3 regions of the Arthrobacter sp. Y3223151 genome follow, and region 2 is predicted to be linked to each of the others. Evidence: predicted binding sites of a transcription regulator. Region 2 holds the regulator's gene; each other region holds the start of a gene.

Region 1 (4,207 bases), on a different contig from region 2:
GCTGACCTGGCACCGCCCGCCAACAGTCCACCCAGCACCGCCCATCAACCGTCTACAGACAGGAGCACGCTGTGAAAGGGAAACTTACATTCGGCGCCGGCATCGCCCTCGGATTCGTCCTGGGTTCGAAATCCGGAAGGTCCGCCTACGATTCTTTGAAGGCCAAGAGCCAGGAGTTCTGGCAGAATCCAGCGGTCCAGGAAAAAGTGCACGAAGCCACGGACATGGTGAAGGAAAAGGCACCGGGCGTGGCCGACCGTGTCACCGAAGCGGCCAAAAAGGCAGGATCCGCGGCGACCTCCAAGCTGCCCGGCAACCACGGTTCGGGTAAGGACGACGGCGGCACCACTGGCACCACCGGCCAGACGACCACCCTCGGCGACACCGTCTCGGATCCGGCGCACAGCGACGAACTCGGGCAGAGCTGGACGGGCGAGGGAGGCGCCATGCCGGGCGGACCCGCCACCAGTAACAGGGACGACCTGCGCCCGCCTGGAGTTTAACCTGCCCGGGATTTCCGCAGGTGGCGCCCACGCCGCGGTCCGCTTGCATCAACGGCAGAAGGAAGGACTGGCATGACCGAGAACGACACCGGCCAGGTCAAAGGTCCGCGGGACCAGCCGGCCACCGCGGCAGATCCGCCGGATGCTCAGGAGCAACAGACGGCTGATTCCGCCCCCGAGCCCGAGGGCAAGGAGGGCATGAACATCGCGCCCGGGCCGGCCGAAGAGAAGGACCGGGAAAGCGCGGACGACCGCGGGCTCACCACCGACACGAGCCCGAGCGACTGATCCACCGCGGGCAAGGCAGCGTCCGTCGAGATAAACGGCCGCTGCCTTGCCCCGTTTTGCTGCTGCCGTGCCCCGTTGCACAGCTAATTGCTACGCCTTGACCACCGGCAGGTCGCTCCATTCGGTGGTGTAGCGCGGCGAGGAAAATTCGCGTTTCATTGACCACGCCGCGGGGGCGGCCAGCCCGCCCTGGCCGAGGCCGATCGAGGCTTCGCCGAACTTGGTACGCACCGCGCCCAGCAGGTCGCCGATGTGCCGCTGTTCCACATCGCTGACGAAGGGGTCGAAGGTCTGCTGACCGGCCGCGGGCTCCAGCCCCGACAACAGGACCCCTGCCCGGACATAGTGGGCGCCCGGAACCAGGCAGCCGCGCATGGCAACCACGGCGGCCTTGGTCAGCTGGATCGGGTCCTGGGTGGGCGTCGCTAAGTTGACGCTGGCTGCAGGAAACGATGCCTCGCCGCCGGCGAACTTGCTGGTCCCCGCCGTCACCGTCAGCACCGAGGCGCGCAGTCCCTCGGCTGCCATCCGGGCCGCACCGCGTTGGGCATAGACCGCCATCACCTGATCCATCTCCTCCAGGGTGGTTACCGGCGTGGAGAAACTGCGCGAGAACATGATCTGCTGCTTGTCGGCCCGCTCCTCCGAGTGCGGGATGCACGGCGTCCCGTTCAGTTCCAACACGGTTCGCTGCAGCACCACCGAGAACTTCTTGCGGATTGCCTGCGGGTCGGCGGCCTTGAGGTCTGCGATCGACTCGATTCCGAGGGCGTTCAGCCGTTTCCCGGTCCGTCCGCCCACGCCCCACAGCCCGGTGACCGGGACGCGCGATTGGATCCAGGCGATGTCGGAAGCGGGCATCGAGCCCAGCGAGCAGACTCCGGCCATCTGGGGATTCCGTTTGGCCACGTGGTTGGCGAACTTCGCCAGCGTCTTGGTCTGCGCCACGCCGACGCTGACCGGCACGCCCACCTGACGGACCACTGCGGCACGGATCCGGCCCGCAGTCCCCAGCAACTGGGCCTCGTCGCCGGGCAGGCCCAGGAACGACTCGTCGATCGAATAAACCTCCTGCCAGGCCCCGAACCGGCCGAGCACTTCCATCACCCGGGCGCTCAGGTCCCCGTACAGCTCGTAGTTGCTGGAGCGCGCGACCAGCCCCCAGGCCTTGGCCCGTGGCGCCACCTGGAACCACGGCGTCCCGGTCTTCAGCCCCAGCTGTTTGGCTTCCTCGGAGCGCGCCACCACGCAGCCGTCATTGTTGGAGAGCACGACGACGGGGCGTCCCTCGAGTGACGGATCGAAAACCCGCTCGCAGGAGACGTAGAAATTGTTGACGTCCACCAGCGCGATCCGTTCCCCGGGCACGGGAGCGCTAGACATGGTGCAGGCAACGGGTGGCGACGCCCCAGATGCTCAGGTCGGCGAGTTCACCCACCTCGGTGGGAACGCCGCCGTCGTCCGCCTGCAAGCGCACGCCGTCCGCGCTCAGATGAAGGCGCCGCACCACCAGTTCCCCGTCCAGCACCGCGATCACTACCGAACCGTCGCGCGGGGTCAGCGAGCGGTCCACGATCAGCTCATCGCCGTCGCTGATCCCGGCCGCGGCCATCGAGTTTCCGGCCACCCGCATCACGAAGGTGCTGGTGCGGTCGCGGATCAGGTGCCGGTTCAGATCGATGCCGCCGTGGAAGTAGTCCCTGGCCGGTGACGGGAAGCCGCGGGCCTCCTCGGGCGTGCCGCTGCCCATCTCCGGGCCGGCCGACGCATTAGACGGCTGCTCCATACCGAACATCCCGACCCCCGTCTTCGAACAAAGCTTCGAACACCACACTAGCACCGGCCTTCCCCCGGTCACATATGAGTCAGTCCCACTCAAGTTCGAGAAGCTTCTGGAATAATCTTCACCCGGAGGCGTTAACATGAGTCGAAGGCACTCACGTTCCACAGGAGGATTATCCATGCCACTGTTCTTCGGACCAGCTTCCGGCAACGGTTCATTCGACGAGTTCCTGGCCCGCTACCTGCAGGGCCAGCGGGCGGCCCAATCCCGCACGGTCGACCTCACCCGGCTGCTCAGCCGCCGCACCCATGAGGTGCTGGCGCAGGCAGCCCGGTTTGCCGCAGGCCTCGGCCACATCGAGGTGGACGCCCTGCACATCCTGCACGTCATGGTCGGCCAGGAGCCGGCCGCCAGCCAGATAAGGCTGACCGGCGCGGACCCGCAGGCCATCGCGCGTTCCGCGGAGCAGGGCCTGCCGGAAAAGACCGGCCCGACCCGGGAGACGCCGTCGCTCACGCCGTCGGCGCAGCGTGCCCTGCTGGACGCGCACCAGGTGGCCCGCGCGTTCGGCTCCACCTACATCGACCCCGAGCACCTCTTCGCCGCCTTCGTGCTGAACCAGGAGACCCCCGCCGGCCAGATCCTGGCCGGCTCGGGCGTCACCCCGCAGGCACTGCAGCAGGCGGCGGAGAAAGCCGCGGAGCAGCCCAACGGCCCCGCCCCTGCAACCGGCCCGCAACAGAGCACCGGCACCCAGGCGGAAACCCCCATGCTTGACCGGTTCGGCAGCGACCTGACGGCCCAGGCCCGGGAGAACAGGCTGGACCCGGTGATCGGCCGCGCGGACGAAATCGCCCAGACCATCGAAATCCTCGCGCGCCGGACCAAGAACAACCCGGTGCTGATCGGCGAGGCCGGCGTGGGCAAGACCGCCATCGCCGAGGGGCTGGCGCAGGCCATCGTGGCCGGCGACGTCCCGGAACAGCTGCGCGGCAAGCGCGTGGTGTCGCTGGATCTGCCGGGCATGCTGGCCGGCACCCGCTACCGCGGCGACTTCGAGGAACGCCTGACCAAGACCCTGGACGAGATCAGCGCCGCCAGCAGCGAGCTGATCGTGTTCATCGACGAACTGCATACCGTGATCGGCGCCGGCGGCGGCGGCGAGGGCGGCATGGACGCCGGCAACATCCTCAAGCCCCGGCTGGCCCGTGGCGAACTGCACCTGCTCGGCGCCACCACACTGGGCGAGTACCGCAAGGTGGAGAAGGACCCGGCCCTGGAGCGGCGCTTCCAGCCCGTCATGGTCGGCGAGCCCTCGATCGAGGACGCCGTCCGGATCCTGTCCGGCCTCAAGGACCGCTACGAAGAACACCACCAGGTGGCGTACACCGACGCAGCGATCCGCGCCGCCGTCGAGATGTCCTCCCGCTACCTCACCGACCGGTTCCTGCCGGACAAGGCGATCGACCTGATTGACCAGGCCGGCGCACGGCTGAGCCTGCGACGCGGCCCGCGCGTTGACGTGGAGGCCTTGCGCGGCCGGCTGGCCGAGATGGAGTCGGCCAAGAACGCCGCCGTCGCCGAGGAGCGCTACGAGGACGCCTCAAAGCTGCGCGACGAGATCGAAGAGCTG
Region 2 (4,207 bases):
GTGTCAGCGACCGGGCCTGGCGGCAGGTCTCCGTCGGCTCGATGGAATGCTTGGGCGCCCAGAAGTGTCCCCTGGCCGCCGAGTGCTTCAGCGAACTGGCCCGGGGCCGCGCGGCAGAGGCTGACATCGTGATCACGAACCACGCCATGCTGGCCATCAACGCCTTCGAGGGCGTCGCGGTACTCCCGGACTATGACGTGGTGGTCATCGACGAGGCCCATGAGCTGCAGGACCGGGTCACCAGCGCCGTCGCGGGGCAACTCTCCGCCGCCATGGTGCGTACCGCCGCCTCGACGGCGCGCAAACACACGGGGATCAGCGTGGAGCCTTTGAACTCCGCCGCCGACGCCCTAGAGGACGTCCTGCAGTCGGTGCCGACCGGCTTGTTGGCGGTTGGCCTCCGCGAGGAGCATGAGCTGGTGCTCGCGCAGGTACGGGAAGCGGCCCGCGCGGCGCTCTCCGACTCCAAGCCCGAGGGTGCGGGGGCAGCGGACGGCGGACGGCAGATGGCGCGCTCACGGCTTTCGGCCGTGCTGGAGCTGGCTGAACGGCTGCTGTCCGCACCGGACTCCCGGGAGGTCATCTGGGCGACCCGTCCCAGCACCTATGGCGAGACCGGCGACTACGCCGCCAATGACGACCAGCCGGCAACGCTGAACATAGCACCGCTCTCGGTGGCGTCCCGGCTGCGTGAGGGCCTGTTCGACGAACATACCGTTGTGCTGACATCGGCGACGTTGTCGGTCGGGGGAACCTTCGACGCCGTCGCCGGGTCGCTCGGACTGCTCGGAGCCGGCGCGCCCGCCTATTCCAGCGTGGACGTGGGCAGCCCCTTCGATTACCCCAGGCAGGGCGTGCTCTACGTGGCGTCGCATCTACCGAAGCCGGGCCGGGGCACCAGCCCGGAACAGCTCGATGAACTCGAGGAGCTGCTGCTGGCCTCGCGCGGCGGCGCCCTGGGCCTGTTCTCCTCGCGGCGTGCGGCAGAAGAAGCCGCGGCCGAAATGCGCGTGCGCACCGACCTGCCCATCCTGTGCCAGGGCGAATCGTCGATGGGCGCGCTGGTCCGCCAATTCGCCGAAGAACCCGACACCTGCCTGTTCGGCACGATGACGCTCTGGCAGGGCGTCGACGTACCCGGCACAGCGTGCCGGCTCGTGGTCATCGACCGGATCCCGTTCCCCCGGCCGGACGACCCGCTCACGACTGCCCGGACCCGGTCCGTGGCGCAGGCCGGCGGAAACGGTTTCATGACCGTCTCGGCGACCCACGCGGCCGTGCGGCTGGCCCAGGGAGCCGGCAGGCTGATCCGCGCCTCCAACGACCGCGGGGTGGTGGCCGTCTTGGACTCCCGGCTGGCGACAGCGCGCTACGGGAACTTCCTCCGCAGCGCCCTGCCGCCCTTCTGGAGTACCAAGGACGGCGCCACGGCCCGCCAGATCTTGGAAAGGCTGGCGTCGGCCGCAGCCTGAACGTGCTGTGGGGACAGGCCCATCCCGGAGCGAGCGGGGCCCACCCGGCCGGGAACCGCCCGTGCGCGCAGGGATCCCGGGGTGGCGGCAGCGGGGGACCGGGAGACGAGGGCGCGTCAGAGGGCCCGCATCACCGAGACAACCTTGCCCATGATGGTTGCGTGGTCGCCCAGAATGGGTTCGTACTGGGTATTCTGCGGCAGCAGCCAGGTGTGGCCGTCGCGCTGCCGGAAGGTCTTGACCGTTGCTTCGTCGTCGAGCAGTGCCGCCACGATGTCGCCGTTCTCGGCCGTGTGCTGCTGGCGCACCACGACCCAGTCGCCGTCACAGATGGCCGCATCGATCATGGAATCGCCCGAGACCCTGAGCATGAACAACTCGCCGTGTCCCACCAGTTGCCGCGGCAGGGGCATGACGTCCTCGACCGCCTGGTCCGCCAGGATAGGCCCGCCCGCTGCGATCCGTCCCACCAGCGGCACCATCGCCGTGTCGGATGACGTGGTCAGCTCGGATACTGCGACGCCGCTGGAGCTGCGCAGCTGTTGCGGTTCATCGACTCCGACGATTTCCACACCCCCGTGCTCGAGTTTCAGCGGGGTCAGGATTTCCATGGCACGGGGACGCTTGGGGTCGCGCCTGATGTAGCCCATCTTCTCGAGCTGGGCCAACTGGTGCGTGACGCTGGACAGGCTTGCCAGACCGACGGTGTCACCGATCTCGCGCATGGACGGAGGGTATCCGTGGGACATGACGGAGCGCTGGATCGTTTCCAGGATCTTCTTCTGCCGCGGCGTCAGGCTGCGTCCCACTTTGACGGGCCGGCCGCGTCGCTTCGCTCCGGCAGTGGTGGTGGTCTCTTCCGACATGTCCGGCCCCGGTCTCCCCGTAGTGGTCCCTGCGCCGGCGCCGTAGCGGAACCGCACATGGGCTGTTGTCTCAACTGTTTTGTCGGTGGCGGCTGATGCACTGCTCTTACTGCCGCTCGACGCTTACAACGCTAGGCGAGGCGGTAGCGAATTTCAAACATTTGTTCGACTGAGTCTCGACAATGTTCGATCACCAGTGCTAAAACTGTAAGAGACGCATTCGAAGATACGTTCGAATACGGTCGCACAACGATCGAAACCAGCCGAAATAGATCGAATATCGGAAAGGTGGCACCATGTCCGCCCAGCTCGCACCGCAGCCCGCCGGCGTTCGCACCAGCACAGGCCTGCGGCTGACCCGCCGGGGCCGTTTGTTGCTGATCGGCCTGCCGCTGATGCTCGCCGCGGCCGCAGCCCTGACCCTGATCGGTTTCTTCACGGCTCCGGCAATGGCCGCCGCCGGGGGGCTGGGACCGGGGCCGGCAGCAACTGTCACGGTCGGCAGCGGCCAGACACTGTGGGACATAGCAGTGCAGTCCGCCCCGGACCGCAACCCTCACGATGTCATTTTCGAGATCGCGCAATTGAACGGCCTGCAGGGGGACATCGTCCACTCCGGACAGCAGCTGCTGGTCCCGTCGGCGCCCTGAGACCAGCCGTAATATGAGCTGCTTCGGCCCGCCCGATTCCTGCCCCGGGCGGGCCGAAGCTTAAACTGGACCGGTGAGTGAGCAGTTAGAACGCCTGAACCGCCTGCCGTTGCGGGAAAATCTCCGGGGCTTGGAGCCCTATGGTGCGCCCCAGCTGGAGGTTCCCGTCCTCCTGAACGTCAACGAAAACACCCATGGCCTCCCCGATGCTGTCCGCCAGGCCATCGTCTCGGCCGTCAGTGAGGCGGCCGCGGGCCTGAACCGGTATCCGGACCGCGAGTTCACGAAGCTGAGGACGGCGCTGGCCAGCTACTTGGGGCACGGCCTCACCGCAGAGAACATCTGGGCCGCCAACGGATCGAACGAAGTCCTGCAGCAAATCCTCCAGGCCTTCGGCGGCCCCGGCCGCACCCTGTTGAGCTTCCCGCCCACCTATTCCATGTACCCGCTGCTGGCCAGCGGAACGGACACGGATTATGTGGCTGTTCCGCGGGGGGCGGACTTCACGTTGTCCCCGGACGCCGCCGCCGCTGCCGTGGCCGACTCCGCGGCAAATGTGGTCGTTCTTTGCTCCCCGAACAACCCGACGGGCACCGCCCTGGGCCTTGAAGTCGTGGAGGCGGCGTATGCAGCGGGGGAGGCCTCCAAGGCCATCGTGATCGTGGACGAGGCCTACGCCGAGTTCGCCCACGAAGGAACGCCGAGCGCGCTGACGCTGTTGCCGGGGCGGGAGCGACTCATTGTTTCCCGGACCATGAGCAAGGCCTTCGCGCTGGCAGGCGCCAGGGTCGGGTACCTCGCCGCCGCACCGCAGATTACCGATGCGCTGCGCCTGGTCCGCTTGCCCTATCACCTCTCCGCGGTCACTCAGGCAACGGCCCTGGCCGCGTTGGAACATGCTGATGCGCTGCTGGCCAACGTCGAAGACATCAAGGCGCAGCGGGACCGCATTGTCGACGGGCTGGCCGCACTGGGACTTGACCCGGCGCCGTCCGACTCAAACTTCGTGTTTTTCGGTGGGCTGGAGGACCCCCGCTCGGTGTGGCAGGGGCTGCTGGAAGCCGGCGTGCTGATCCGCGACGTCGGGATCCCGGGCCATCTGCGGGTAACCGCCGGCACTGAGGCCGAGACCACAGCCTTCCTCGACGGCATCAAGGCCCTCGTGGCGAGCCCCGTCTCCTAAACTAGTAAGAGCGAACCGGCTCGTGCCGGTCGACCA
Region 3 (4,207 bases), on a different contig from region 2:
GCATCGTGCGGCTCGAAACACTGTTCCAACTGGAGCATCATCCACCATTCTTCGGAGAGGTAGGCAGGACCGCAGGTCTCCAGAAAGCGCCGCAGGTGAGCCTCCAACCTGAGTGAGCGGTCGAGCTGGATTGGTCTTACCTGACGTTGTTGGACGAAGAACTCCCGAAGCACATCGTCGATTCGTGCCTTGGGCCTCGCATACCTGGTCACTGTTGAATCCTCTTGCTATGGGTTTCGCTTTGGGTCGCTAAGAACGGTGGCGGGGTGTCTGTCTAGAACGGCGGTTGGGTGTTGTCCCATGGGCCGTCCGTGGCTTCGTCTCCGCCATTGCCGCCGTCGTCGCCGTCTCCGCCGTCCCCGCCGTCGCCGCCCCTTGGACCGATTGCCGGTTCGTCCGGGCTTTCCGTGGCTCCGCCGCTGGGTGCCGAGGGGAGCGTGAGTGTCCACCCTTCGTCGGGGGTGGTGGTGTAGGTGTGGCCGGAGCGGGTGGTGAAGTGCAGGGTCCCGTCGGGGTCCTGCGTGACGGTTCCGCCGCCGTTGTGTTTGGTTATGTGGCCGGGTTTGCACCTGGCGCTGAGATTTTCCAGGACTGTTTTGCCGCCGTCTTCCCAGGCGATCGTATGGTCGATCTCGCATTGGTCCGCCGGGACGGTACAACCGAAGTCGCGGCAGTGGCGGTCGCGTAGCCGGACGAGGCGTTTGAGCCATTCGGGCGGGTGGCGCAAGTCTTTGGCGACGGCGGCTGCCTTGCCATAGTCATCGGTGAGCACGATCAACCAGGACTTGGCCAGCGCGGCAAGGTCGCGGGTCATGCCCGGCGGGATGGGCCCGTACCCGGTGAGGTCACCGGGTTCTTCGGAAAGCCGCAGCAAGGTTGCAAGGGGCGCGGTCACGGCGACGGAAGCGGTCACGTTCCCGGCACCGCAGGTACAGGGCCCCTGCCGTGCCGTTGCGGCGGCCGCGGTGTTTCGGGCGGTGTCCACCGCAACTTCCGCGTCTGGGATCTTGGGGCCGGTTTCTTTGGTGGTGCCCGGTAGGGTCCCGGCGGCTGCGGCTGCCGTTTCCGTTGCCGTTGCGGGGCCGCGGGCGGTCCCGGATCCGGCCGCCGTTCCGGAACGGGTCGGTGGCCGCGGGCCGGCTGCCGCTGGGTGGGCCGCTGTTTCGCCGTTGGCGGTGGCTGTTTGGGTGGAGACTGTGTCGCCGGCGGCGGGTCCGGTTGGCGTGGCGGCTGTGTCGCCGGCGGCGGGTCCGGTTGGCGTGGCGGTGGCCGTGGCGGGCCGGTAGGCGTGGCCGGGGTAGCGCAGGAGCATGTCGGTGAAGACGTCGGCGCGGAGTTGGCCCAGGGTGCGGGTTTCGTCAACGGTTTGGAGTTTGCGGGCGTGGGCCTGCATCAGGTTGTAGGCGAGCAGCGCCTTGTCCGCGCTGGTGCGGATGTAGAGTTCGGCCATCCCGTCATCCTGGGGCTGGTAGTGGACGGTGCGGCGTTCCATCGCGGCTTTGTGCCGGGTCTCGAGGGGTTCGGGGTGCAGCCGGTCGCGGACGGTGCGGGCCCGGGCCTGGACGGATTCCAAGGTGATGGTCCCGGCGCCGGGAACAACGCGGGCTTCGTAGCCGGCCAGGACCTCGGGCGGCAGGTCGGCGCCTTTGCGGGCGATGGCGGTGGCGCGGGGCAGGTCGAGGTCGCCGTTGTCGAGGGCCGCGAGCGTGGCGGGCATGCAGGTGGCGATCTGGTGTGCGTCGGCCAGTTCCGCGGCCGCGCGTTGGCGGGGCAGGGCCAGGACGGGTGCCAGTTCGTTGGCGGCGTGCCGGCAGATCCCGTCCGGTGCCCCGGCATCGGGCCCGGTGGCCGGGCGGAGCACCGCCAGGCGGTGCACGGCCCGCAGCCGTCGGGACTGGGTCCAGGCCTCGTGCTTGCGCACCGCCTGGAGGTAGTCGAGGGTCGACCAGTCGTCCAGGGCCGCGGGGTCGGTGCCGGCGAGCAGGCCGGCCAGTTCCGCCGGTCCCAGCTCCTGCCAGTCGTCCGCCCACCCCCGCGGCACCGGTACCGGCTCGGCGGAACCATCCTCGGGCGCGGCACCGTCGTCGGGCGCGGCAGGGGTACCGGAGGATTCCTCCGGCTCCTGCGCCTCGTCGAACGGTTCCGCTGCCATACTTCAACGCTACGCAGCCCACGCCCCGGGTAGAACGGGTCTTCGAGGAAAGTGCAAAACCTTCCCCCGACGACTGCCTGTGGAGGACAACTGAGCAGGCGGACGGCTGAACGGGGAGCCGTCCATGCCGGTGCAGGACAAGTTGGGAGGCGAACGATTCAACGCGGAGCCGTCACCTGCCGGTGGAAGACGCGGTCCCCTGCGTAGTGTCCTGATGTGGACAGCTCAGGGTACGGCGTAGCGGGACTTCCATGGCAGCATGCGCCGCGGAAAAGCGTACCTGCCAACAGCGGGAGCCCGCCCCAAAGGGACGGGTCCGCCCCTAAACAGCAGGAGCCCGCCCCAAAGGGACGGGCTCCTCATGGCTCTGCGCCTCCGCCGGCACTCCTGCCGGCCGGCAGGCCCTAAAGGTTGCCGGTGGCGATGCGCAGCATGCGGCGCAACGGTTCCGCCGCGCCCCACAGGAGCTGGTCGCCCACGGTGAAGGCGCTGATGTACTCGGGGCCCATTTCCAGCTTGCGGATACGGCCTACCGGGATCTCGAGCGTGCCGCTGGCTGCCACCGGCGTCAGGTGCTCCATGGTGGCTTCCTTGGTGTTGGGAACCACGCGGGACCACTCGTTGTCGGCGTCGATGATCCGCTCGATTTCGGCCACCGGCAGGTCCTCGGTGAGCTTCAACGTCAGGGCCTGCGAGTGCGACCGCATGGCACCGATGCGGACGCACAGCCCGTCGAACGGGATCCGCTTGTCGTCGCTCAAGCCCAAAATTTTGTTGGTCTCGGCGGGGGCTTTCCATTCTTCCTTGGACTGTCCGTTGCCCAGGTCCTTGTCGATCCACGGGATAACGGATCCCGCCAGCGGCACGCCGAACTGGGAGGCATCCAGTTCGGGGCTGCGCTGCTGGGCCAGGATCTTGCGGTCGATCTCCAAGATGGCAGAAGCGGGCTGCGCCAGCTCGTCGGCCACCGCGGCGTTCAGCGTACCGAACTGGTTCAGCAGTTCGCGCATGTGCCGGGCGCCGCCGCCGGAGGCCGCCTGATAGGTCATGGACGTGCCCCACTCGACGAGGCCGTTCTTGAACAGCCCGCCCAGGCCCATGAGCATGCAGGAGACGGTGCAGTTGCCGCCGATGAATTCCTTCACGCCCCGCGCCAGGCCGGCGTCGATCACGTCGCGGTTCACCGGGTCCAGCACAATGATGGAGCTGTCCTGCATCCGAAGGGTGGACGCCGCGTCGATCCACAGGCCGTCCCAGCCGGCGTCGCGCAGCTTCGGGTACACCTCGGCGGTGTAGTCGCCGCCCTGTGCCGTCAGGATGATCGGCAGCTTTGCCAGCGTCTCGATGTCGTACGCGTCCTGCAGCTTGCCCGCACCCGCGGCGAAGGACGGGGCGTCGCCGCCGGCGTTCGACGTGGAGAAAAACACGGGGTTGATGAGGTCGAAGTCGCCTTCATCCTGCATGCGCTGCATGAGGACGGAGCCGACCATGCCGCGCCAACCGATCAGGCCGACGGACTGGGCAGATGAAGTGGCTGCAGGGGAAGTCATGCATTCCATTTTACCGGCCGGGTCAATTTGGGCGCTGTGAGCTACGCAGCACTGCGGAAAAGGATGCATCACACGTACGACGACGGCGCCCGCCGTCGGCGTTACCCTCTCCGGGCATACCCTCACCGCGCACGCCCAGGCCGGGCCTTATTCGGTCGGGCCTACTTCCGGGCCGCGGACCCAGAGCGAGATGCGGTAGCGGGTGCCGTTGGCCGCGGTGTGCCAGTCCTCGGTGGGGGTGACGCCCTCGAACGTCCACTCGGGGCCGAGCTGCGGCGCGTACGTGTCGCCGTCCGTCTCCATGTTGATGACCGTCACCGAGGCCGCGTTCGCGTGCTGCCGGGCGAGGTTGAAGATCTCGCCGCCGCCCAGGATCCAGATTTGGTCGCCGCCCGGGCTGGCCGCAGCCTCCGCCAGGGCGTCCTCAATGGTTCCGACGACGACGGCGCCCGCCGCGGCCAACTGTTCGCGCAGGTCCGGCCGCCGGCTGACCACGATGTTGGTG

Evidence for each region. Region 2 encodes LexA, which represses DNA repair genes until DNA is damaged. Its sites were predicted from a motif close to TCGAACANNTGTTCGA; they were not measured.
Region 1: a site for LexA is predicted at 2,601-2,616, ahead of AC5RUP_RS06765 (LexA family protein). Genes of this name have one in related genera too.
Region 3: a site for LexA is predicted at 2,183-2,198, ahead of AC5RUP_RS11785 (HNH endonuclease signature motif containing protein). Genes of this name have one in related genera too.

Annotation. Positions count from the first base shown of each region.
Region 1 is NZ_JBNHGI010000003.1:177,902-182,108, reverse strand. It holds gene AC5RUP_RS06785 (hypothetical protein) at 1-5, shown strand, start outside; gene AC5RUP_RS06780 (hypothetical protein) at 72-503, shown strand; gene AC5RUP_RS06775 (hypothetical protein) at 576-791, shown strand; gene AC5RUP_RS06770 (Y-family DNA polymerase) at 882-2,174, opposite strand; gene AC5RUP_RS06765 (LexA family protein) at 2,167-2,577, opposite strand; gene AC5RUP_RS06760 (ATP-dependent Clp protease ATP-binding subunit) at 2,753-4,207, shown strand, end outside.
Region 2 is NZ_JBNHGI010000016.1:26,509-30,715, forward strand. It holds gene AC5RUP_RS16015 (ATP-dependent DNA helicase) at 1-1,472, shown strand, start outside; gene lexA (transcriptional repressor LexA) at 1,589-2,338, opposite strand; gene AC5RUP_RS16025 (LysM peptidoglycan-binding domain-containing protein) at 2,635-2,988, shown strand; gene AC5RUP_RS16030 (histidinol-phosphate transaminase) at 3,062-4,171, shown strand.
Region 3 is NZ_JBNHGI010000007.1:164,363-168,569, forward strand. It holds gene AC5RUP_RS11780 (hypothetical protein) at 1-212, opposite strand, end outside; gene AC5RUP_RS11785 (HNH endonuclease signature motif containing protein) at 275-2,152, opposite strand; gene asd (aspartate-semialdehyde dehydrogenase) at 2,557-3,702, opposite strand; gene AC5RUP_RS11795 (dihydrofolate reductase) at 3,850-4,207, opposite strand, start outside.